4 regions of the Micromonospora sp. NPDC004336 genome follow, and region 1 is predicted to be linked to each of the others. Evidence: riboswitches for the same ligand, from Rfam matches in the RefSeq annotation. Region 1 holds a riboswitch; each other region holds the start of a gene.
What was found. A riboswitch is a leader RNA that binds a small molecule or an ion and turns the genes downstream of it on or off. The one in region 1 is predicted to bind cyclic di-AMP.
Positions count from the first base shown of each region.

Region 2: it holds a riboswitch for cyclic di-AMP, as region 1 does, so the genes downstream of both, ACWENR_RS05365 (coiled-coil domain-containing protein) here and ACWENR_RS27035 (C39 family peptidase) in region 1, are expected to answer to the same signal.
Region 3: it holds a riboswitch for cyclic di-AMP, as region 1 does, so the genes downstream of both, ACWENR_RS12955 (NlpC/P60 family protein) here and ACWENR_RS27035 (C39 family peptidase) in region 1, are expected to answer to the same signal.
Region 4: it holds a riboswitch for cyclic di-AMP, as region 1 does, so the genes downstream of both, ACWENR_RS05060 (coiled-coil domain-containing protein) here and ACWENR_RS27035 (C39 family peptidase) in region 1, are expected to answer to the same signal.

Region 1 covers NZ_JBSGDY010000198.1:32-4,987, reverse strand. Annotated here, with positions in the region: gene ACWENR_RS27045 (hypothetical protein) at 1-357, shown strand, start outside; gene ACWENR_RS27040 (hypothetical protein) at 550-1,308, shown strand; cyclic di-AMP (ydaO/yuaA leader) riboswitch at 1,594-1,735, shown strand; gene ACWENR_RS27035 (C39 family peptidase) at 1,967-2,797, shown strand; gene ACWENR_RS27030 (alpha/beta fold hydrolase) at 2,901-3,644, shown strand; partial or broken gene ACWENR_RS27025 (CDP-glycerol glycerophosphotransferase family protein) at 3,670-4,956, opposite strand, start outside.
Region 2 covers NZ_JBSGDY010000013.1:49,120-54,075, reverse strand. Annotated here, with positions in the region: gene surE (5'/3'-nucleotidase SurE) at 1-431, opposite strand, end outside; gene ACWENR_RS05375 (1-phosphofructokinase family hexose kinase) at 428-1,405, opposite strand; gene ACWENR_RS05370 (SRPBCC family protein) at 1,582-2,040, shown strand; gene ACWENR_RS05365 (coiled-coil domain-containing protein) at 2,170-3,246, opposite strand; cyclic di-AMP (ydaO/yuaA leader) riboswitch at 3,260-3,391, opposite strand; gene ACWENR_RS05360 (cation diffusion facilitator family transporter) at 3,545-4,462, opposite strand; gene ACWENR_RS05355 (HelD family protein) at 4,550-4,956, opposite strand, start outside.
Region 3 covers NZ_JBSGDY010000047.1:125-5,080, reverse strand. Annotated here, with positions in the region: gene ACWENR_RS12965 (C40 family peptidase) at 1-263, shown strand, start outside; gene ACWENR_RS12960 (N-acetylmuramoyl-L-alanine amidase) at 358-2,379, opposite strand; cyclic di-AMP (ydaO/yuaA leader) riboswitch at 2,618-2,753, shown strand; gene ACWENR_RS12955 (NlpC/P60 family protein) at 2,766-3,806, shown strand; gene dcd (dCTP deaminase) at 3,861-4,439, opposite strand; partial or broken gene ACWENR_RS12945 (pyridoxamine 5'-phosphate oxidase family protein) at 4,518-4,956, shown strand, end outside.
Region 4 covers NZ_JBSGDY010000012.1:61,874-66,829, forward strand. Annotated here, with positions in the region: gene ACWENR_RS05045 (hypothetical protein) at 1-533, shown strand, start outside; gene ACWENR_RS05050 (helix-turn-helix transcriptional regulator) at 631-966, opposite strand; gene ACWENR_RS05055 (carbonic anhydrase) at 1,153-1,917, shown strand; gene ACWENR_RS05060 (coiled-coil domain-containing protein) at 2,028-3,047, opposite strand; cyclic di-AMP (ydaO/yuaA leader) riboswitch at 3,052-3,182, opposite strand; gene ACWENR_RS05065 (YibE/F family protein) at 3,349-4,701, opposite strand.

The sequences.
Region 1 (4,956 bases):
GGTCCGCCGTCCGCCGCCCCGGCCCCTGCCGTGACGCTCCCCGCGCATGTTTCCCCGGGCAAGACGGGCCCCGTCCCGGCGGCCTCCCTCGCGGTGCCGCCGTTCGCGGCGGCCTCCCTCGCCGTGCCGCCGTTCGCGGCGGGCCTCGCTCCGGCGGTCGCCGTCGGCCTGCCGGGCCCCGGCGTCGGCGACCGCGAGGCCGGGGGCGCCGACGAGCGGGCCGCCGCCGGCCCCGTCGCCCTCGCCCCCGCGGCCGATCCGGGCCCGGCCGCGGCGACGATCGCGGTCGGCCCGGCCATCGACCCGGCCCCGCGCGTCCCGGGCACCACCGGCCCCCGCGCCCCGCCGCGCGGCTGAGCCGCACCACCCCCGCAGGGCCGGCGACCGGCCCCGGGACCGTGTCCGCCCCAGGCGTCGGCGAGGGCCTGCCGCTGCCTCAGGGGCCGCGAGGTGCCCCTGCTTCGCCTTCCACCCCATCCGCACCCGTCGGGCCGCGCCGCGCCGCCGGGTGCCCCCGCTGCCGCACTCGCTACCCGTGAGGTGCCGACCATGGAGAACGTCCTCTACCAGTTCCTGATCGGGGTGCCACGGGCCGCCGCCATCTGGTCCGCCCTGCTCCTGCTGGCCCTGACCGTGCTCGCCGTCCTGGTCGCCCGCCCGGAGCGGGTCCCGCCCGCCGACGCGCCGGCCGCCCCGCCCGCCGACGACCCCGCGACCGAGGCGGCCGACCTGCGCCGCTACGCCGAGGAGGTGGCCGTCGCGGCGAACCGCGCCGCGCGTACCGCCCGCCGGCTGCGGGCCGACTGGCTCGCCGCGCAGGAGGCGGTCGACCGGGCGTGGCAGGCGTACGACGAGGCGGAGACCGCCGCCCGCCGGTTCACCGGGGCCGCCCTCCTGCCTGCTCCGCGCACCCCGCGCACGCCCGCCGAGTACGCCGCCCGCGAGCGCTGGCTGCACCACGCGGCGATGGCCGCCCACTGGCGCGGCGACCTGACCGCCCGCCAGCTCAGCGACGTGTTCGGCCACCGGTCGGGCTGGGATCCCCGACGGCACCCGGCGGAGCAGGAGATCGTCCTGGCCCGGGCGGTGCGCGACGCGAAGCGGGCCGCCTACCGGGCCGCCGCCGAGCGGGAGCGCCTCGCGTGGCGGGACGCCGACCTGGCCGCCGAGGCGGCCCGCGCCCTGGCCACGGAGGCGTACGCCGCGGCGGCCCGGCTCCGGCCGGGCCGGCTCCCGGCGGCCCGCGCGGTGGCGGCCGCGCACCGTCCCGCGCCCGCCGCGCGCTGGCGCCCCGCCCGCGTGGGCTGAGCGGCGGCATTTCGGTGACGCCGGTCACAGCGGAGCCGAAACGGTCATCCGGCGCGGCCCGGCCGATTTTCGCCGGCGATCCGACGCCGATTGTCGGCCGCTCGTCCGGTTGTCGCCCGAAGGCGCGCGTGGAAACGGTCGTCCCATTGAGTCACGTCAGTGTCGAGCTGCCCGCAAAAAAGTCGCGCGATCAAGGTTTAGGCAGGTGGGAGCGGGTTGGCAGGCCGCCGACCGGCCAGTAATGTCGGCGCGTCCGGTGCGGTACCCGTTCGCAAGAGGCGACGCCGCGCCGACCCGCCTAATCGTGCACAGGCGAGCCGGGGACCCACTGCAACATCGGGGTGAATCCGCGGGCTGCGGCCCGTGGTAGGGCGTTCTTCCCGCCCGAATCCGTCAGCTAACCCGGTCGGCGGTGTCGGAAGGAGTTCCATTCCTCGTGCAGCACCCAGCCACCCCCCGCCGCCGCCTCCACGGCGCCGCGGTGCCCGCGCTCGCCCGGCCGTACGCCACGAGCTGACCCACCGGTCACCGCCCGTCGCCCGGCATCCCGGGCGCATCCCCTGAGTGGTCCACCACCGCCGGACGCCGTCCGTGCGGTCGGTTCCTCCTGCGGTGAGGAACCGACGGCCGCTCACCCCCCGAGCCCGTGGAGGAAACCATGAAGCACCACCTCAAGCGACAGCTCCGCCGCCTGACGTCCGAGCGTCCCTACCAGGTGGCCGCCGCGTCGGCCGCCGCGCTCGTGCTGGCGTCCGGCACCGGCGCGCTGCTGGCCGACGGCGACGCCTCGCCGGCCGCCGCGCAGGCCCCGGCGGCAGTGACCGAGCTGCGTGACGACACCGCGGCCTCCCGTGGCGAGGCCCGGACCGCGGCCGTCCCGTCGACGGCCGCCCCGGCCACGTCCGGCGCTCCCTCGGCGAGCGCCACCAGCACCAGGCCGGACCCCGACGTGACCCGGAAGGCGGAGTCGCCGAAGCCGCCGAAGTCCAAGACCCTGGACTACGACTACCAGGCCCAGACGACCTTCTACAACTGCGGTCCCGCCGCCGTCCGGCACGCCCTCAGCGCCGCCGGCGTCGCCCGCAGCCAGGACGCCCTCGGCGCCCAGCTGGGCACCGACGAGATGGGCACCGACTCCGCCGAGGACACCACCCGGGTGCTGAACGCGACGGTGAAGGGCGACCCGTATCGGACCCGGATGATCCCGGGCAGCGCCGCGACCCCGGCGCAGATGGACCGCCTCCAGGCCGACGTGGTCGCCGCCGTCGCCGGCGGCCGGGGTGTCGTGGTGAACGTCGCCGGCAGCGCCACGGACACCGAGGGGGGCTGGCACTCGTTCCCCGGCGGCCACTACGTCGCCGTCGTGGGCTACCAGGACGAGGGGCGGCTGGTGAAGATCGCCGACTCGGCGAACCCGGCGACCGCCTCGTACTGGATGTCCACCATCGCCCTGGCGAACTGGGCCGCCACCCGCGGCTACTCCGCCTGATCGACACCCGTCGGGCGTCGGCCCCCACCCGGGGCCGGCGCCCGATGTCGTCTCCGGGTCACGGCCCTCGCCGGGGCGGCCGGCGGGTGGCACACTGCGGGCCATGGTCGATGAATCGGGTGACCGGGACGGCCGGCGGGTCCTCCTGCTGCTGCACGGCATGGGCGCGACCGGCGACGTGTGGCTGCCCTGGGCGCCGCTGTTGGAGCGCCGGTGGCCGGGCCGGTGGCTGGCGCCCGACCTCGCCGGCCACGGGTGGTCGCCGCCGCTGCCGGCGTACTCGTTCGCCGGGCTGGCCGACCGGCTCGCCGCGGGGCTCACGGCGGGCGACCGGCTCGTCGTGCTGGGGCACTCCCTCGGCGGCGTGGTCGGGCTGGCGCTGGCCGCCCGCGCCGCGGGGCTGCCCGTCGACGCCGTGGTCGGGCTCGGCATCAAGGCCGTCTGGTCCCCGGCCGAGCTGGCCAGGGCCGGGGAACTGGCCGGCCGCCCGGTGGCCTGGTTCGCCGGCCGGGACGAGGCGGCCCGCCGCTACCTGCGGGTGGCCGGCCTGACGGGCCTCTTCGCGCCGGACCACCCGGTGGTCGAGGCCGGGCTGCGGCAGGTGGACGGCCGCTGGCGGCTGGCGATGGACCCGGCCGCGTTCGCGGTGGGCGAGCCGGACCTGCCCGCCCTGCTGGCGGCGACCGACGTGCCGGTGCTGCTGGCCCGCGGCGAGCACGACCCCATGGTCACCGACGCCCAGCTCAAGGAGTTGGGCGTACCGGTCGCCACCCTGCCCGGCCTGGGCCACAACGCCCACGTCGAGGACCCGGAGGCGGTCCTGGCCCTCGTCGACCCCTACCGCTGAGAGCCGCGCCGTCCCGGGCGGCGGGTCAGGCGCTGGGGGAGAGGGTCGCCTCGTCCGGCTCGACCGGCAGGTCGGCCCCGCCGGCGGCGCGTGGCACCGGCGGGTTCCAGCCCGCGTCGAGCTGCCGCCGGGCGGCGTCGAGGAACGCCTCGGCGTACGAGTCGGCGGGGAAGTCGCCCAGGTAGCGGGTCCGGGTGGCCCAGCGGGCCGAGGCCAGCGGGTCGGTGTCCAGCAGCGCGGTCAGCACCTCGTCGACGTTTGCCATGTCGTGGCGCAGCACGTATCCCGAGCCGGCCAGCGGGAAGCGCTCGGCGAACCGGTCGCCCTCGCCGCCCATGTCCGTCACCGCGTACGGCTTGCCCGAGTAGAGGTAGTCGGAGATCACCCCGGACACGTCGGAGACCAGCGCGTCCGAGCGGTTGGCGCACTCGGCCAGGGTCAGCTCGCGGGCGGCGGCGCCGAAGACGTGCGGCCGGCCGGTGCGGGCCCGGTCCGCGGCCAGCAGCTCGGTGAGCCGCCCCAGCTGCCGCGCCGAGGCCGGGTTCTGCGACGTGTAGGGGTGGGCCCGCAGGATCACCGTCGCGCCGCGCGCCAGCAGCCCGCGCAGCAGCGCCTCGGCCACCGGCAGGGAGCAGTAGTTGGCGTCCGCGTGGTGCCCCGTCCAGGTCGGCGTGTAGAGCACCGTCGGGTGCGGGAGGCCGCGCGCCGGCTCCGGCCGGACCTCGATCGACTCGACCTGCGGCCGGCCGACCACCACGAACTTCTCCGCCGGGATGTCGACGCCGGCGCGGGCGTACCGCTCGACGGCGGCCTGGCCGGCGACGAAGATCCGGTCGAAGATGGCCGAGACCGGGTTGGCGCTGGGCGCCTTGTCGCTGTCGCCGTGGTGCAGCTGGACGTGGGTCAGCTGGGTGAAGCGGATGCAGTGGCTGTTCTTCGCGCCGTGGTTGACGTAGAAGGCGACCCGCAGGCTGGGCACCAGCGCCTCGTCCATCGCCTTGAGCGTCGGGCAGTAGACGACGGGCGCGGTGGTGGCAGCGGCGACGGCGGGCAGGAACTCCGGCTCCCGCAGCATGACCAGGAACGGCCGGCCGATCCGCTCCAGGTAGGGCAGCCACATGGTGACCTGGTATTCCGAGCCGGGCGGGGCGGAGAAGTAGAGCAGGAACTCGGGCTGGTGGCGGCGCAGCGCCCGGGTGACCGGCGACCCGCCCGCCCCCGGCCGGAACCGGCGCCGGGCCAGGTCCAGCCCGACCGCCCCGGCGCCGGCGGCGACCAGCGCGACGGCGACCAGCGCGACCCAGGCCGGCAG
Region 2 (4,956 bases), on a different contig from region 1:
GCCTCCCCGGCCGAGAGCACGTCGAGGGAGACGGCCATCGCCCGGCAGCCGTTCGCCGCAGCGGTGAAGGCGGCGCCGACGGTGCCGGAGTGCAGCACGGCGCGGCCGGCGTTCGCGCCCCGGTTGATGCCGGAGAGCACCACGGTCGGCGGCGCCCCGAACGCGCCGTGCACCGCGATCAGCGCGATGAAGCCGGGCGAGCCCCCCACCCCGAACGCGGGCACCCCCGGTAGCTCCGGCAGCGGGTGCTCGTGGACCACCACGTGCCCGTTCCGCTCCACGGCGGTCATCGCGGCGCTGGTGCCGCTCGCCTCCTCCAGGGGAGCGGCGACTACCACGTCGAGACCCCGGTCCGCCGCCGCCCGGGCCAGCGCCTGGATGCCCGGCGCGGCGATCCCGTCGTCGTTGGTGACCAGTACGCGCAGCGTCATCGCTCGCCCGCCCGGTCGGCCAGCTCGTCGGGGGTGGTGCGCTCCTGCGGGCGGCTGCCGGCCGGCACGAGCCGCACCCGGTCGACCAGGCCGGTGATCGAGTCGAGCCGGCCGGTGCCCAGGCCGTGCCGCGTCACGTTCAGCGCGCCGGCCGCCGCCCCGGTCCGGATCGCGGTGCGCACGTCCCCGCCCCGGGCGACCACGGCGGCCACCCCGGCCGTCATCGAGTCGCCGGCCCCGCGCGGGTCGGCGGCCTGCAGGCGGGGCATCTCCACCTCGAACACCTCGCCGTCGACCAGGGCCAGGGCCGGCTCGTCGGCCCGGCTCACCACGACGTTCTCGGCGCCGCCCGCGTGCAGGTCGTACATCGCCCGGGTGAGCTGCTCCTCGTCGTCGCCGCCGGCCCGGCCGTCGGCGATGAGTTCCTCGTGGCTGACCTTGAGGAAGAAGACGCCGCTGTCCAGCACCGCGGTGAGGTGCTCGCCGGCCAGGTCGACCACCACCCGGCCGCCGTTGGCGCCGAGGTCGGCGGCGAAGCGCCGGTAGAGGTCGGCCGGCACCAGCGAGGGCTCGTTCGGCCCGCTCAGCACGCTGACCGTCGCGCGCAGCCCCTCGCCGAGCGCCAGGTTGTAGAGCTCGTCCAGCTCGTGCCGGCTGAGCGGTTGGCCCGGCACGTCCACGATCTCCCGTCGGGACCCCTCGCGCCGGTCGTGCACGTACCCGCCGCTGCCCGAGTCCCGCAGCACCACCTTGAGGTCGACCCCCTCGCTGACCAGCAGCGGCTCCAGCACCTGGCCGATCTCGCCGCCGAGGGCGGTGCAGAGCACCACGTCGACGCCGAGCGACATCACCATCCGGGCCTGCCAGACGCCCTGGCCGCCGGGGTGCAGGTGCAGCTCCGGGGCGTCGCTGGGCTGGTCGACGGTCACCGTCAGCCGGGGCGTGGGCGCGAAGACCATCACGTGCCCGCTCATCCGTCGTACCCGTTCATGCTCCGCCCTCCGTCGACCGACACACGTCGTGACCTGCCAGAAGCCGACGGTAGTCGCAGAGGTGGGCGGGTGGTCGACATCCGTACGGGGACCGGCGCGCCGTTGCCTCGGTGCCGCGGGTGCGCGACGATCGGGCGACGCGACGGTGGGGAGGCCGGATGCTCAGGCGAGGTTCCTTCAGCTACACCGTCCAGGCGCGCTGCTCGCCGGCCGAGGCCGCCGGCCTGCTCGCCGACCCGGCCCGGCAGGAGGAGCTGCACCCGCTGATCGTCCGGGTCCGCCGGGTGACGCCGTCCCGACCCGGCGCGCGGGCGAGCTATCTCATCACCGACCGGCTGGCCGCGGGGCCGCTGCGCCTGCCGGTCACCTACCGGGCCGACGTCCTGGCCGACGGGCCGGACGAGGTCGTCACCGTGGCGCGGCAGTGGCCGGCCACCACCGTGCGCAACCGGACCCGGCTGCGTGCCGAGCCGGACGGCGTCGTCCGGATAGAGGTCGAGATCACCCTCGCGGCGCCCGCGCCGCTCTTCGGTTACGCCTTCCGCCAGGCGCGCGCCGCCCACCTGGGGCTGGCCGCCCGGCTCGGCGCCGCCCTGGACCGCCGCCCGCCCGGCTGACGGCACGCCAGGGCCGCCCGGCCGGGACGGTCCGGCACCCGGCGCGGGATGCGGTCCCATGGGCCGAGCGGCCGTACGCACGGCGCGGCCCCGGCGACCCGACGGGCGGGTCACCGGGGCCGTGGGGCGTCAGTAGACCGACAGGTGCACGTGGTTGGTGTGGTCGCTGGACGGGTCGCCGTTGGCGCCGCTGTACGACTTCCACCCGCTGCTCGGCAGCCAGATCTGCCTGTACCAGATCACGTAGAGCACGGCGAGCCGGTCGGCGTTCTTGACGAAGTACGTCGCCAGGTTGTTGCCGTACGTCCGGTCGCCGCCCGTGGCGTCGCCGCCGAAGCCGCCCTTCTGCGCGGCGAAGTCGCAGGCCCGGCCCTTCGGGTGCTCCCCGGAGCCGCCGGGGCGGTAGCAGGAGACGTAGCGGGTGAAGCCGGCCGCCTTGGCCTGGTTGAGCGCGTGCAGGGTGCGCGGGGTGATGCAGCCGTTGGCGGGGGTGGGGTCGTTGACGCTGCACGACTCGGACGGCCAGGAGCCGTCGGAGTTGCGCGGCGCCGGCTTCGCCGTCGCGGTCGAGGTGCCGCGCGGCGCGCTGCCGCTCCCGGCGGACTGCTGTTGCTGCTTCCGGTTGGCCACCGTCAGCGCCCGCTCGGCCTGCTCCTTGCGCTTGGCCATCAGCGTGACCTGCTTGCGCTGTTCGCGGATCTCGCCGTCGAGCGCGAGCTTGGTGCGGACGGCCGCGTCGCGGGTCTCCTGGAGGTCGCGCAGCGCGCGGTCCTCGTTGGCGGCCACCGCGTCGAGGGCGGCGGCCCGGTCCATGAAGCCGTCCGGCGAGTTGCTGTTGAGCAGCGCGGACGCGGCGCCGAGCCGGCCGGTGCGGTAGGCCACCCCGGCGATCTCGCCGACCTTGGCCGCCCGTTCGGCGAGCTCGGTCTCGGTCGTCTTGAGCTGCGCGGCGAGCTGCCGCTGCCGCTTGACCGAGGTGTCGAGGGCCCGCTTGGCGTCGAGGTAGCCCTTGCTGGCGGCCTCCAGTTGGGCCCGCAGGGCGGGGGTGCCGCCCTCCGCGTCCTGTCCGGGTGCCGCGGCCGGCAGGCCGGCGCGGGGGGCGGCCGTCGCCGGGGCGGCGGTGACCGGGGCGACCGCGGCGCCGAGGGCGAGCGTCGCGGCGATCATGGCCGCCATCCGGGCGGCGCGTCGTCGTACAGGTGCCATCACTGGCATACACGTGTCCTTCCGTCAGCCGCCGACCGGGTTAGCTGACGGGTTCGGGACGGAAGATCCCTACCGCTGACGCGGATGCACCCCACGAACATGGTTCCCCGGTTCGCCCCGCCGGGCGATTAGGCGGCGGCCGTCGCCGGCACCGGTGGGTGCCGCCTGGCGAGGGCCGGGTCCGAGCCTACCGGTGCCGGTGTGACTGATGCAGCGGGTGTGACTGAGGGTGCCTGTCCGCTTACCGTCAAATCCGACATAAGTCGACAATACTCTCCCAGATTTAAGGTTGTGCTCATTACCACTCAACCGACCCGCAGACCCCGGGGGACGCTCCCGGCTCGACCTGCAACGTGGCGTGCTCGATCTGGAAGTCGTCGTGCAGGGCCGTCCGGGCCGCGCTGAGCACCGCGCCCACCTCCGCGTCCGGCTCGGTCGTCAGGTGCGCCGAGGCCACCTCCATCCCGGAGGTCAACGTCCAGACGTGCAGGTCGTGCACCTCGGCGACGCCGGGCACGGCGGCCAGGCGGTCGTGCACCCTGGTGACCTCGAGGTGCTCCGGGGCCGCCTGCACCAGGATGCGCAGCGCGGCGCGGCCGAGGCGCCAGGTGCGGGGCAGGATGAACGCCCCGATCGCCACGGCGACCACCGGGTCGGCCCACCACCAGTCGGTGGCGGTGATCAGCAGGGCCGCGCCGATCACGCCGAGTGACCCCAGCAGGTCCCCCAGCACCTCCAGGTACGCGCCCCGCAGGTTGATGCTCTCCTTGGCGCCGGAGCGCAGCAGGGCGAAGGCGCCCACGTTGGCGAGCAGGCCGAGCACGGCGACGGCGAGCATCGGGCCGGCGAGCACCTCCGGCGGGTCGCCGAACCGGCGTACCGCCTCGACGACCACGTAGACCGCGACGCCGGAGAGCAGCACGGCGTTGGCGAGGGCCGCCAGCACCTCCAGCCGGTAGAGGCCGAAGGTGCGCTGCGGGTCCGCGCCGGCCCGCCGGGTGGCGGTGATCGCGGCGAGCGCCATGCCGATGCCGAGCACGTCGGTGAACATGTGCCCGGCGTCGCTGAGCAGGGCCAGCGAGCCGGTGCGGAAGGCGGCTGCCGCCTCCACCACCATCAGGGCGGCGAGCAGCGCGAACGCGGCCCAGAGCCGACCCCGGTGGCGGTGCGCGGCGTTCGCGACCGACCCGTGGTGGTGGTCATGACCTGCGCCCACGCGTCCACCTCCGTCACCCGTCCGGACCCGCGTCCAAGCTATGTTCACATCGCAATATGTGCAAGTGACCGCCCGGCGGCCGGGGGCTCAGCCGACCGGGTCGACGGTGGTCAGCCGCTGGGTGGCCCGGGACAGCGCGACGTAGAGCGTCCGCACCCCCGAGCCCGGGTCCGCCCGGATCTCGCCCGGCGCGACCAGGACCACCCCGTCGTACTCCATGCCCTTGGCCTCCAGGCTGGTCACCACCTGCAGGCGCGGCGCCCCCAGCCCGCCCAGCCACCCCGCCACCTCGTCCCGGCGGGGCACCGGCGTGATCACGCCGACCGTCCCCTCCACCTCGGCGAGCAGCGCGGTGGCCGCCTCCACCACCGCGGTCTCCAGCCCCGCCGGCGGCACCACCAGCTCGACCGGGTGGACGCCGGTGGAGCGCACGGCGACGGGCAGCGGCAGGTCGGGGTGCAGCCGGCGGATCTCGGCCGCCGCCACCGCGAAGA
Region 3 (4,956 bases), on a different contig from region 1:
ACTGCTCCGGTCTGACCCAGTACGCCTACAAGGCGGCGGGCATCCACCTGACGCACTTCACGGGCGCCCAGTGGAACGAGGGCAAGGCCATCCCGCGCTCCGAGGCGCGCCCGGGTGACCTGGTCTTCTTCTTCAGCGACCTGCACCACGTCGGCCTCTACCTCGGCAACGACAAGATGGTGCACGCGCCCCGGGCCGGCAAGCCGGTAAACGTCTCCAGCATCAACACCATGCCGGTGGCCGGGTTCCGCAGGCCCGGCTGATCCGGCGCACCACCGCGCGAGCGGGCCCCCGGTCGAGTCGACCGGGGGCCCTCGTCGTGCTCGGGCCGGCCTGCGCCGGGACCGTCGGGACGGGTCAGCCGGGCGCGCCCAGTGGGGACGGCAGCAGGTTCACGTCGGCCAGGTCGACGTACATGATCCGGTGTCCGAACTGGATCTGCACGTACCTGTTGTCGCCGCGGATCACCGTCCAGTCACCCGGTGCGGATCCGTCGAAGGTGACGGCCCGGTAGTACTCGCCGGGGAGCACGGTGCCGACGGCGTACCGCTGGCCGGCGGAGAGGGTGTACTGGAGCGGCGAGATCGCCTGGTAGGGCACGCCGGCCGGGTAGGCCGCCTGCTCCGGGTAGGCCCGGCCGTAGACGGGGATGGTGGCCTTGCCGGCCTTCGGGGTCACCACGAAGCCGACGGACCACTTCGCGGTCGGCTTCGAGGCGGGGTTGTGGAACCACGCCTTCTGGCCGAGGTACCAGATCGCGGTCCAGTCTCCCTGCACCCCCGCCAGGGCGTACGTCTGCCCCGCCGAGGCCCGGGCCCCGTGGTCGGAGACGTACATGGTGTTCGGGGTGCCGTCGGGCCGCAGCGCGATGTCGTTGACCAGCGGCGCGTCGTGGCTCGGCGCGCTGTGCAGGATCACCGCGGAGGAGCCGCGCAGCGGGCACGGAGCCACCGGCGGCGGCGGGTTCGGCACGCCCGGCGGCTGTCGGTTGCAGCCGGTGAACTCCGGCTGGTTGGTGGCGAAGTCCGGGTCGATGGTGACCAGCCCGGTGTGCGGCGTGCCGGTTGACCTGAAGGGCGCCCGGAGCAGGTCGAAGTAGTGCGACCAGTCCCAGTACGGGCCCGGGTCCCAGTGCATGCCGCGCACGGTCGACGCCACGGTGCCGGGGACGTTGTCGTGCCCGATGATGTGCTGCCGGTCCAGCGGGATGTTGTACCGCAGTGCCAGGTGGCGGACCAGCTTGGCGGAGGTGCGGTACATCGCCTCGGTGTACCAGGTGCCGTGCCCCGCGAAGCCCTCGTGTTCGAGGCCGATGGACTTCGAGTTCACGTACCAGTTGCCGGCGTGCCAGCCGACGTCCTTGGTCTTGATGTGCTGGGCGATGTGGCCGTCCACCGAGCGCAAGGTGTAGTGCCAGCCCACCCGCCGCGGGTCCTTGACCAGGTTGACGCTCGGCCCGAAGTAGCCCTCGGTGTCGTGGATGACGATGTACTCGATCTTCTGCCGGTTGGGCCGGTCGGAGAGGTCGTGGTTGCCGTAGTCGCCCGCGCCGGGGCCGTACTTCTCGTAGGGCGCCGGGATCCACTCGCAGGAGATGGTGTCGGGGCACTCCAGCCCGTCGGGCCGGGCGAGCTTGCGCAGGTTGAGCCGGTCCAGCCAGGTGCGCTGCGGCTGCACCACGCGGGCGGGCAGGCTGACCCGCTGCCCGTCGTCGGTGAGCCGGCTGTCGCCGGTGTTGATGGTGCCGTAGACCTCGTCGGCGAAGGCCGCCGCGGCGTCGGCGCTGTCCGCGCCGGAGTAGCGGGCCACCGCGCCGTACCAGGCCGCCGGGTCGGTGTCGGCGCCGACCGGGGCGCCGATCTCCCTCTGGTACGCGGCCAGCAGCGCCGCCCCGCCCCGGATGTTCGCCGTGACGTCGGTGCGCAGTGCCTCCTCGCTGGCGCCGGTGAGCTCGGCGGCGGCGTCGAGCGTCCGCAGCGCGGCCTCGGCGGGGGGTGCCGCGGGCGGCGGCTCGTGCGCCTCGGCCAGGGACGGGCGGGAGTCGTCGCCGCGCGGGTCCTCGGTGCCCTCGTCGTGGTGGGTGCCCCCCGACTGGGCGGCGACGTGCTCCGCGTCGGTGAGGTGCATCGGTCCGTAGCCGCCGCTGGTGCTCGGTGTGCCGGCGTTGGTGTCCCAGCGGGACTGCAGGTAGGAGACTCCGAGCAGGACGCTCTCCGGCACGCCGTACTCGGCGGACGCGGCGGCGTACTGCTGCTGCCGGTCGGCCGTCGGCGCGGCGGCGGCGGATCCGGCGGCGGTGAGCGGCGTCGCCGCCAGAGCTGCCGCGACGGCGGCGGCCAGCAGGACGCGTCTGCTCCTCGATGTCGCTGTCAGGTGCATCAGACCCCCAGTTCTACGGGCGGATGTGGGGTCACCTTCGCTCCGGCCGGCGGCTCTCGTCAATACATTTCGATCTCTCTATTCAACAGGAAGAAAATCTTCGTTGCCGGGGTTGCGCGTTCCCTCGGCCCAGGTGAATACGGTGTGTCACGGCGCGACGGGTTGCGGATCGATAACGACCGTCTCTACTCTGGTCATTCGTCGGGCCGGTGACAGTCCGCCCATCCGGGGCGGTGACGGTCCGACACCGCCGAGTCGCTCCCGAGCGAGCCGGGGACCCAGGTACCCGGGGTGAATCCGCAGCCTCTGCGGTAGGGCGTCCCCTTCCCGCCCGAACCCGTCAGCTAACCCGGTAGGCGGTACGGGAAGAAGGAGTACGGACCCCGGTGGCACACCATGCCCCGCGGCCACCGTCGGCACGGCCGGTCATCGCCGGCCCGACGACGGCTGCGCCGCGCCCACGCTGGTACCGCTGCACCACCGCCCTCGCCGCCCTGGCCGCGTTCGCCGTCGTCCTGACCGGCGGCGCCACGGCGGCCCACGCCGAACCGACGGTCGCCGAGATCGAGCGCCAGATCGACGAGGACTGGAACAAGCTCGAACCGATCATCGAACGACACAACGCCACCCGCCAGGACCTGGCCGCCAGGCGCCGGCAGGCCGACGCGCTCGCCAGGCAGATCGCGCCGCTCCAGGAGCAGGTCGACCAGGCGATGGAGAAGGTCAACGCGCTGGCCGTCCGCGCCTACAAGGGCGAGAACGTCTCCGCCGTCAACGCCCTGCTGGGCAGCCGCTCGCCGGACCAGATGGTCGGGCAGCTCGAACTGCTCGACCGGTTCGCCCAGCACCAGCAGCAGGACGTGCGGCAGGTCGCCGAGCTGCGCGACCGGCTGGCCGCGAAGAAGGCGCCGCTGGACGAGATGGTCGTCCAGCTCGGCCGGACCGAGGCCCAGCTCGCGGCGAAGAAGAAGCAGATCAACGCCGAGATCGACCGGTTGCAGAAGTTGCGGCTGCGGATCTACGGCAGCGGCGGGGGCGGCCCGCTGCGGCCCGCCCCCTGCCCGGCCAGCTATCCGGGCGGCGGGGCCGGCACGGCGGTGAAGTTCGCCTGCGCCCAGATCGGCAAGCCCTACGTCTGGGGTGCCGAGGGGCCCGACTCGTACGACTGCTCGGGCCTGATGCTCGCCGCCTGGGCGAAGGCGGGTGTCTCGCTGCCGCACAACGCCGCGCAGCAGCGCCGGGTCACCGCCACCGTCAGCCGGGGCGAGCTGCGCCCGGGCGACCTGGTCTTCTACTACAGCGACCTGCACCACGTCGGCATGTACGTCGGCGGAGGTTGGGTGGTGCACGCCTCCCGCGCCGGGGTGCCGGTCAAGATGAAGAAGGTCGACGACGGCCCGATCCACAGCTACGGCCGGCCCGGCTGAACCGTGCGGAGGGCCCCTGCGCGGCGGGGGCCCTCCGCAGGCCCGCCGGTCGGGTCAGCGGGTCGGCCAGGTGCGCCAGTGCTGCCAGGCGCGGCTCGGGGTCGGGCCGCGCTGCCCCTGGTAGCGGGAGCCGTAGACCGCCGAGCCGTACGGGTGCTCGGCCGGCGACGAGAGCCGGAAGATGCAGAGCTGGCCGATCTTCATCCCCGGCCAGAGGGTGATGGGCAGGTTGGCCACGTTGGACAGCTCCAGCGTCACGTGGCCGGAGAAGCCGGGGTCGATGAAGCCCGCGGTGGAGTGGGTCAGCAGGCCGAGCCGGCCCAGGCTCGACTTGCCCTCCAGCCGCCCGGCGAGCTGGTCGCCGAGCGAGATGACCTCCAGCGTCGAGGCGAGCACGAACTCGCCCGGGTGCAGCACGAACGGCTCGCCCTCGGGCACCTCGACCATCGACGTCAGGTCGTCCTGCTGCATGGCCGGGTCGATGTGGGTGTAGAGATGGTTGTTGAAGACCCGGAACAGCCTGTCGAGGCGTACGTCGATGCTGGACGGCTGCACCAGCGTCGGCTCGAAGGGCTCCAGCGCGAGCGTGCCCGCCTTGATCTCGGAGACCAGGTCGCGGTCGGAGAGCAGCATCGGAACACCATAGCGAGCGATGTGCGTGACCTGCGTGTCGGACTACCTGTTCGTACACGTGTTCGATAGAATGTCGGCATGGCTTCCTGGTCCGAATTCGCCGCCGACGAGCCCCGCCTCGCCGACGGGATCCGCTCCCTCATGCAGCAGTACGGGCCGGGCTTCGGCTACCTGGCCACCGTCCGCGCCGACGGCGGCCCCCGGGTCCACCCGGTCTCCCCGGTGATCACCGACGAGGGCCTCTTCTGCTTCGTGGTCGACTCGCCGAAGCGCCGCGACCTGGAGCGCGACGGCCGCTACGCCCTGCACTCGTTCCCGCCGGAGGAGAGCGACGACGAGGCCTACGTGGCCGGCCACGCCCGGCCGGTGACCGATCCGGCCCGGGTGGCCCGGCTGGCCCGCAACCACCGGGCCACTCCGCTGGTCGACTGGCGCCTGTTCGAGTTCACCGTCGACGTGGCGATGCTCGCCCGTCGGGAGCCGGGCGTCGCGGGCGGGGCGGGCGAGGGGCACGGGC
Region 4 (4,956 bases), on a different contig from region 1:
CGCGGTTGCTACTGACCGGCGGCGTACGCTGCGCCGAACTGCTCGCCTTCCGCGCCCTCGCGCTCGGTGCCCGGCTGTTCATCCAGACCGCCCGCGAACAGGAGTGGGACTCCTTCCTGCGGCGCTGCGTCATCGGCCGGGACGTCGCCTCGTTCCTGCCGCCGGGCGTTCCGCCGCCGACCGCGGCCAGCCCGACCGAGCCGCAGCTCATCGTGATCGACACCGGCCCGGTCACCGGCCCTGACTCGGGCCTCAGCGCGCCTTGGCGGGCCACCCTGGTGGTCCGCGACGACCTGGCCGGCTGGGATGTCGAGGCGCTGGTACGCAGCGACATCGTGCTGCTCCAGCGGTTGGTGGAGACGGAGGCCGCGACGGCGGCGAGCGCGTTGGGCCTGGCGAGTGTGCAGAGTTGGTTCACCCAGCTGCACCCCGAGATGGTCGGCCTGATCACCAAGGGCAAGGTGCAGTGGGTGATGCTCAGCATGACCCCCACCGAACGCCAGCTGATCGGCCCCGTCGCCCGCGGCGGCTGACCGTCCGGCCCGCCGGGCGCCCCGGCCGGATCCGGACCACGACCAGGAGTTCCGGGACGAGCAGGCCTGCCAGCTCAGGCCGCGTCGGCCTGCGGCCTCAGGCGCGGTCGGCGCCCTCTGCGTCGTCGTCCGCGAAGAGGGCCAGCAGCGCGCCGACCTGTCGGTCCGCCTCGGCGGGGTGCCGGAACCGGCCGGCCGGGTTGAGCGTGTACTCGTTGCGCCGGCCCACCCGGGTGCGGTACAGGTAACCGCCGGCCTCCAGGTCCGCGACGATCGCCTGGGCGGCGCGTTCGGTGACGCCCACCTCGTCCGCGACGTCGCGCAGCCGGGCGGTGGGGTTACGGGCGATGGCGAGCAGCACGTGACCGTGGTTGGTGAGGAACGTCCAGTTCCGGGTGCTCCCGTTCTCCCCTGTCGTCGCCATGTCGCCCATCGTATGGCGGACCCTTCGGGTTTTCCGCCGGGCCCTCGCCCGTCCCCGCCGGGTGCGCACAAACATATGAAGCGCATATCACGCATCCCTTGACGTACCTTCGGGTGCGTGTGAACGTGGGGACAGCCCGCGTCCAGCGTCGGCCGGGATGACCAGGTCTTTCACGTGAGGGGCAAGGTGAGGGAGATGAGTCGTCCCGGATCCCCCGGCACTCGGCCGGGCCCGGAGCAGGATTCCGCGCGGCCGGCCACGGGAGCCGCCGCCGTAGGGGCCGCGTCGGACACTCCGGCCGATCCCGCGCAGGCGCTCGCCGAGCTGCACGCCGGCAACCGGCGCTTCGTGACCGGCGCCCCGCGCCACCCCAACCAGGACGCCGGGCACCGCGCCGCGGTCGCCGACGGGCAGCACCCGTTCGCGGTCATCGTCGGCTGCTCCGACTCCCGGCTCGCCGCCGAGATCATCTTCGATCGCGGCCTCGGCGACCTCTTCGTCGTCCGCACCGCCGGGCACACCGTCGGGCCCGAGGTGCTGGGCAGCGTGGAGTACGCGGTGACGGTCCTGGGCACGCCGCTGGTGGTGGTGCTCGGGCACGACTCCTGCGGGGCCGTCCAGGCCGCCCGTGCCGCGGACGCCACCGGCGCCCTCCCGCCGGGGCACCTGCCGGCCGTGGTCGACGCCGTGGTGCCCAGCCTGCGCCGCGCCGCGGCCGAGGGCGTGGACGACATCGACCGCATCGTCGACATCCACATCGGGTGCACCGTCGAGGCGATGCTGGACCGGTCGGCCGTGCTCGCCGCCGAGGTGGCCGCCGGGCGGTGCGCCGTGGTCGGCATGTCGTACCGGCTGGCCGCCGGCGAGGCGCGGGTGGTGGCCTCCGTGCCGGCCCACCTGGGCGCGGCCGACGGGGCGCGGGCCGCCTCCGACGGGGCCCACGCGGCTGCCGTCGCCTGACCCGCGCCACGAAGCGACGACGGCCGCCTCGGCTGCCGTCGCCTGACCCGCCTCACGAAGCGAAAGGGCCGCCCCGCGGACGCGGGGCGGCCCTGTGTCGTCGTACGGCGTCAGAGCAGTGACACGTGCACGTGGTCCGTGTGGTTCGACGGGCCGCTGTAGGACTTCCAGCCGGTCGCCGGGAACCAGATCTGCCGGTTCCAGATCACGTAGTAGATGCCGAGCCGGTCGGCGTTACGCACCAGGAACGCGGTCAGGTTGTTGCCGTACATGTAGGTGTCGTCGTTGTGCCAGGGGGAGAAGCCGCTGCGTTGCAGCGACCAGTCGCAGGCCCGGCCCTTCGGATGCTCGTACGGCCCGCCGGAGCGGTAACAGCCCACGAACCGGTTGAACCCGGCCCGCTTCACCTCCTTGTACATGTGCAGGGTGCGCGCGGTGATGCAGCCGGAGGTGGTGGGGTCGTCCTCGGTGCAGGACAGCGGCTTCCAGTCGCCGTCGGAGGTGCGACCCGGCCCCATCCGGGCCACCGGCGAGGTGGCGACCACCTTGCCGCCGGTCAGCCCCCTGCCGCCGACGAGCGCGAGGGCCTTCTCCGCCTCGCGCTTGCCGCGGGCCATCTCGTTGGTCAGCTTCGTCTGCTCGCGGACCTCGGCGTCGAGGGCCAGCTTGGCCTGCTCGGCACGCTTCTTGACCGCGTTGACCTCGGCGAGCTTCTTGGAGTTGACCAGGTTCAGCTCGTCGAGCGCGGCGGCGCGTCGGACGAACGAGTCGGGGCTGGCGGTGTCCAGCAGCATCGACACCGCGCCGATCCGCCCCGTGCGGTAGGACTGGGCGGCGATCTGGCTCACCTGCGGCGCCAGCGCCGCCAGCTCGGCCTGCGCCCGGTCGACCTCCAGGGCCAGTTCGAGCTGGCGCTTCTTCGACTTCGCGAGCTTGGACTTGGCCTGGACGTAGCTGCGGTTGCGCGACTCGATCAGGTCGTTGAGCAGCTTGGGTTCGTCGTCCCCGTGCCCGGAGGGCTGGGGCGGTGTGGTTGGTGCGGCCGCCGCCGGGAGGGGCCCGACGAAGACGGCCAGGGCGGCGATCACGGCCACCACAGGTGTCAACCAGCGGCGTAGGGGTGCCGTCACAGTGTTTCCTTCCGTCGACCGCCGACCGGGTTAGCTGACGGGTTCGGGGCGGAAGTGGCCCCTACCGCTGTCGCGGATTCACCCCACGTACCTGGGTCCCCGGCTCGCCTGGTGGCGATTGGGCGGCGGCACCGCAGGCGCCGCTGCGCGCCTTCGGCGGTGACCGGCAGCGAGGTTACCCGACAGCCCTCCCGGGGATCTACGTCCCTAAGCCGACTAAATGCGTTATTTCGTAAGGGCGGAGGGTGACCAGTGACGCGTTTATCAGGCGAGGGGTCCTGATCGGTCACGCTGAGGAGTGTCACCATGCGGTGTCCGTGCTCCCGTCTCGGTCCGGCCACCCGGCGGGGGCGGCGGAGGGCGCCCTGCCGGCGCGCGGCCCGCCGAGGGCCTCGAGCGCCTCGGAGCGGTCGGCCGCCGGCCGGGGAGCCGGCGGGGTCGGGGCGGCGCCGTCGGTGGCGGACCCGCCGCCGCGCCGGCCCGCCGTGGTCACCAGGGCCGCGAGGCCGGTGGTCAGCGGCACGGCGGCGATCAGGCCCAGCGTGGCGACCGCGCTGCGGACGATCTCCTGGGCCAGGAACTCGCTGGTCAGGATCTGGGTCACCGCCCGGGAGTCGGCGGTCAGCAGGAGCAGCACCGGCAGCGAGGCGCCGGCGTACGCCAGCACGATCGTGTTGACCGTGGAGGCGATGTGGGCGCGGCCGACCCGTGTCGCCGCCCGGTAGAGCTGCGTCCGGGACAGCCCGGGGTTGGCGTGCGCCAGCTCGCCGACCGTCGCGGCCTGGGTCACCGTGACGTCGTCGAGCACGCCGAGGGAGCCGATGATGATCCCGGCGAGCAGCAGGCCGTGCAGGTCGACGTCGGCCTGGAACATCGACAGCGTGGTGGCGTCCTCGCTGCCGAAGCCGGTCAGGTGCGTCGCCGCGGTGGCGATCGTGCCCAGGATCCCGGTCAGCACCAGGCTGCCGAGCGTGCCGAGCACGGCGACCGAGGTCTGTGCCGTCACCCCGTGCGTCAGGTAGAGCACCACGAACATGATCAGAGCGGCGCCGACGACCGCGACCAGCAGCGGCGAGCGGCCGGCGCTGATGCCGGGCAGCACGAAGGTGAGCAGGATGGCGAAGCTCGCCGCCAGGCCGGCCAGCGCGGCGAGCCCGCGCCAGCGCCCGAACGCGACGATCGCCGCGGCGAAGAGCGCCACCAGCCAGAGCAGCGGCTCGCCGCGCTGGTGCTCGGCGATGTTGTAGGTGCTCACCGAGGGGTCGGCGGGGTCGGTGAGCTGGACCAGGATGATCTCGTCGCCGACCTCGACCGTCGGCGCGCCGGGCCCGGCCGGCACCGGCGTCTCCACCTGCTGCCCGGCGGCGGGGCCGTCGTCCACCCGCACCGTGACGGTGCCGCAGGGGCCCGCCGCGGCCCCCGGGGACCCCTCCGGTGTCTCCGGGGTGGGTGGGCACGGCTCGGTCACCACCCGCGTCACCGTGCCGTGGTGGCGGGGCGGGTCGGCGCCGGGAGCCGCGTCGGGGGCGTCCCACGGCCAGAGCGCCAGGGCCGCGACCAGGGTGGCGACGAAGAGGGGCACCACCGTCGCGACGAGGATCCGGCGCACCCCCGGCGGGGCGGACGGTGCGGGACGGGTGTGGTCGGCGCCCATCGAGTGTCTCCCAACGATTCCAGGGCGGGGTACGTGCCGGCGGGCCGGTCGGTTCAGCGGCCCGGGTCGACCGCCGCGCCGGATCCCCCCGGGGTGGCGGAGCGGTGACGCCCCGTGCCCGCCCGGCGGGCGCGGGACCGGGCGGTGGGTGCCGCCGCCCGACGCGGGTGGCGACGCGGGCGGTGCGGATTTCGGAGGCTCACCGGCCGAATGGTAGCCATCCCGACATCCGGCCGCAGGTCGTGCGGGCTGGTG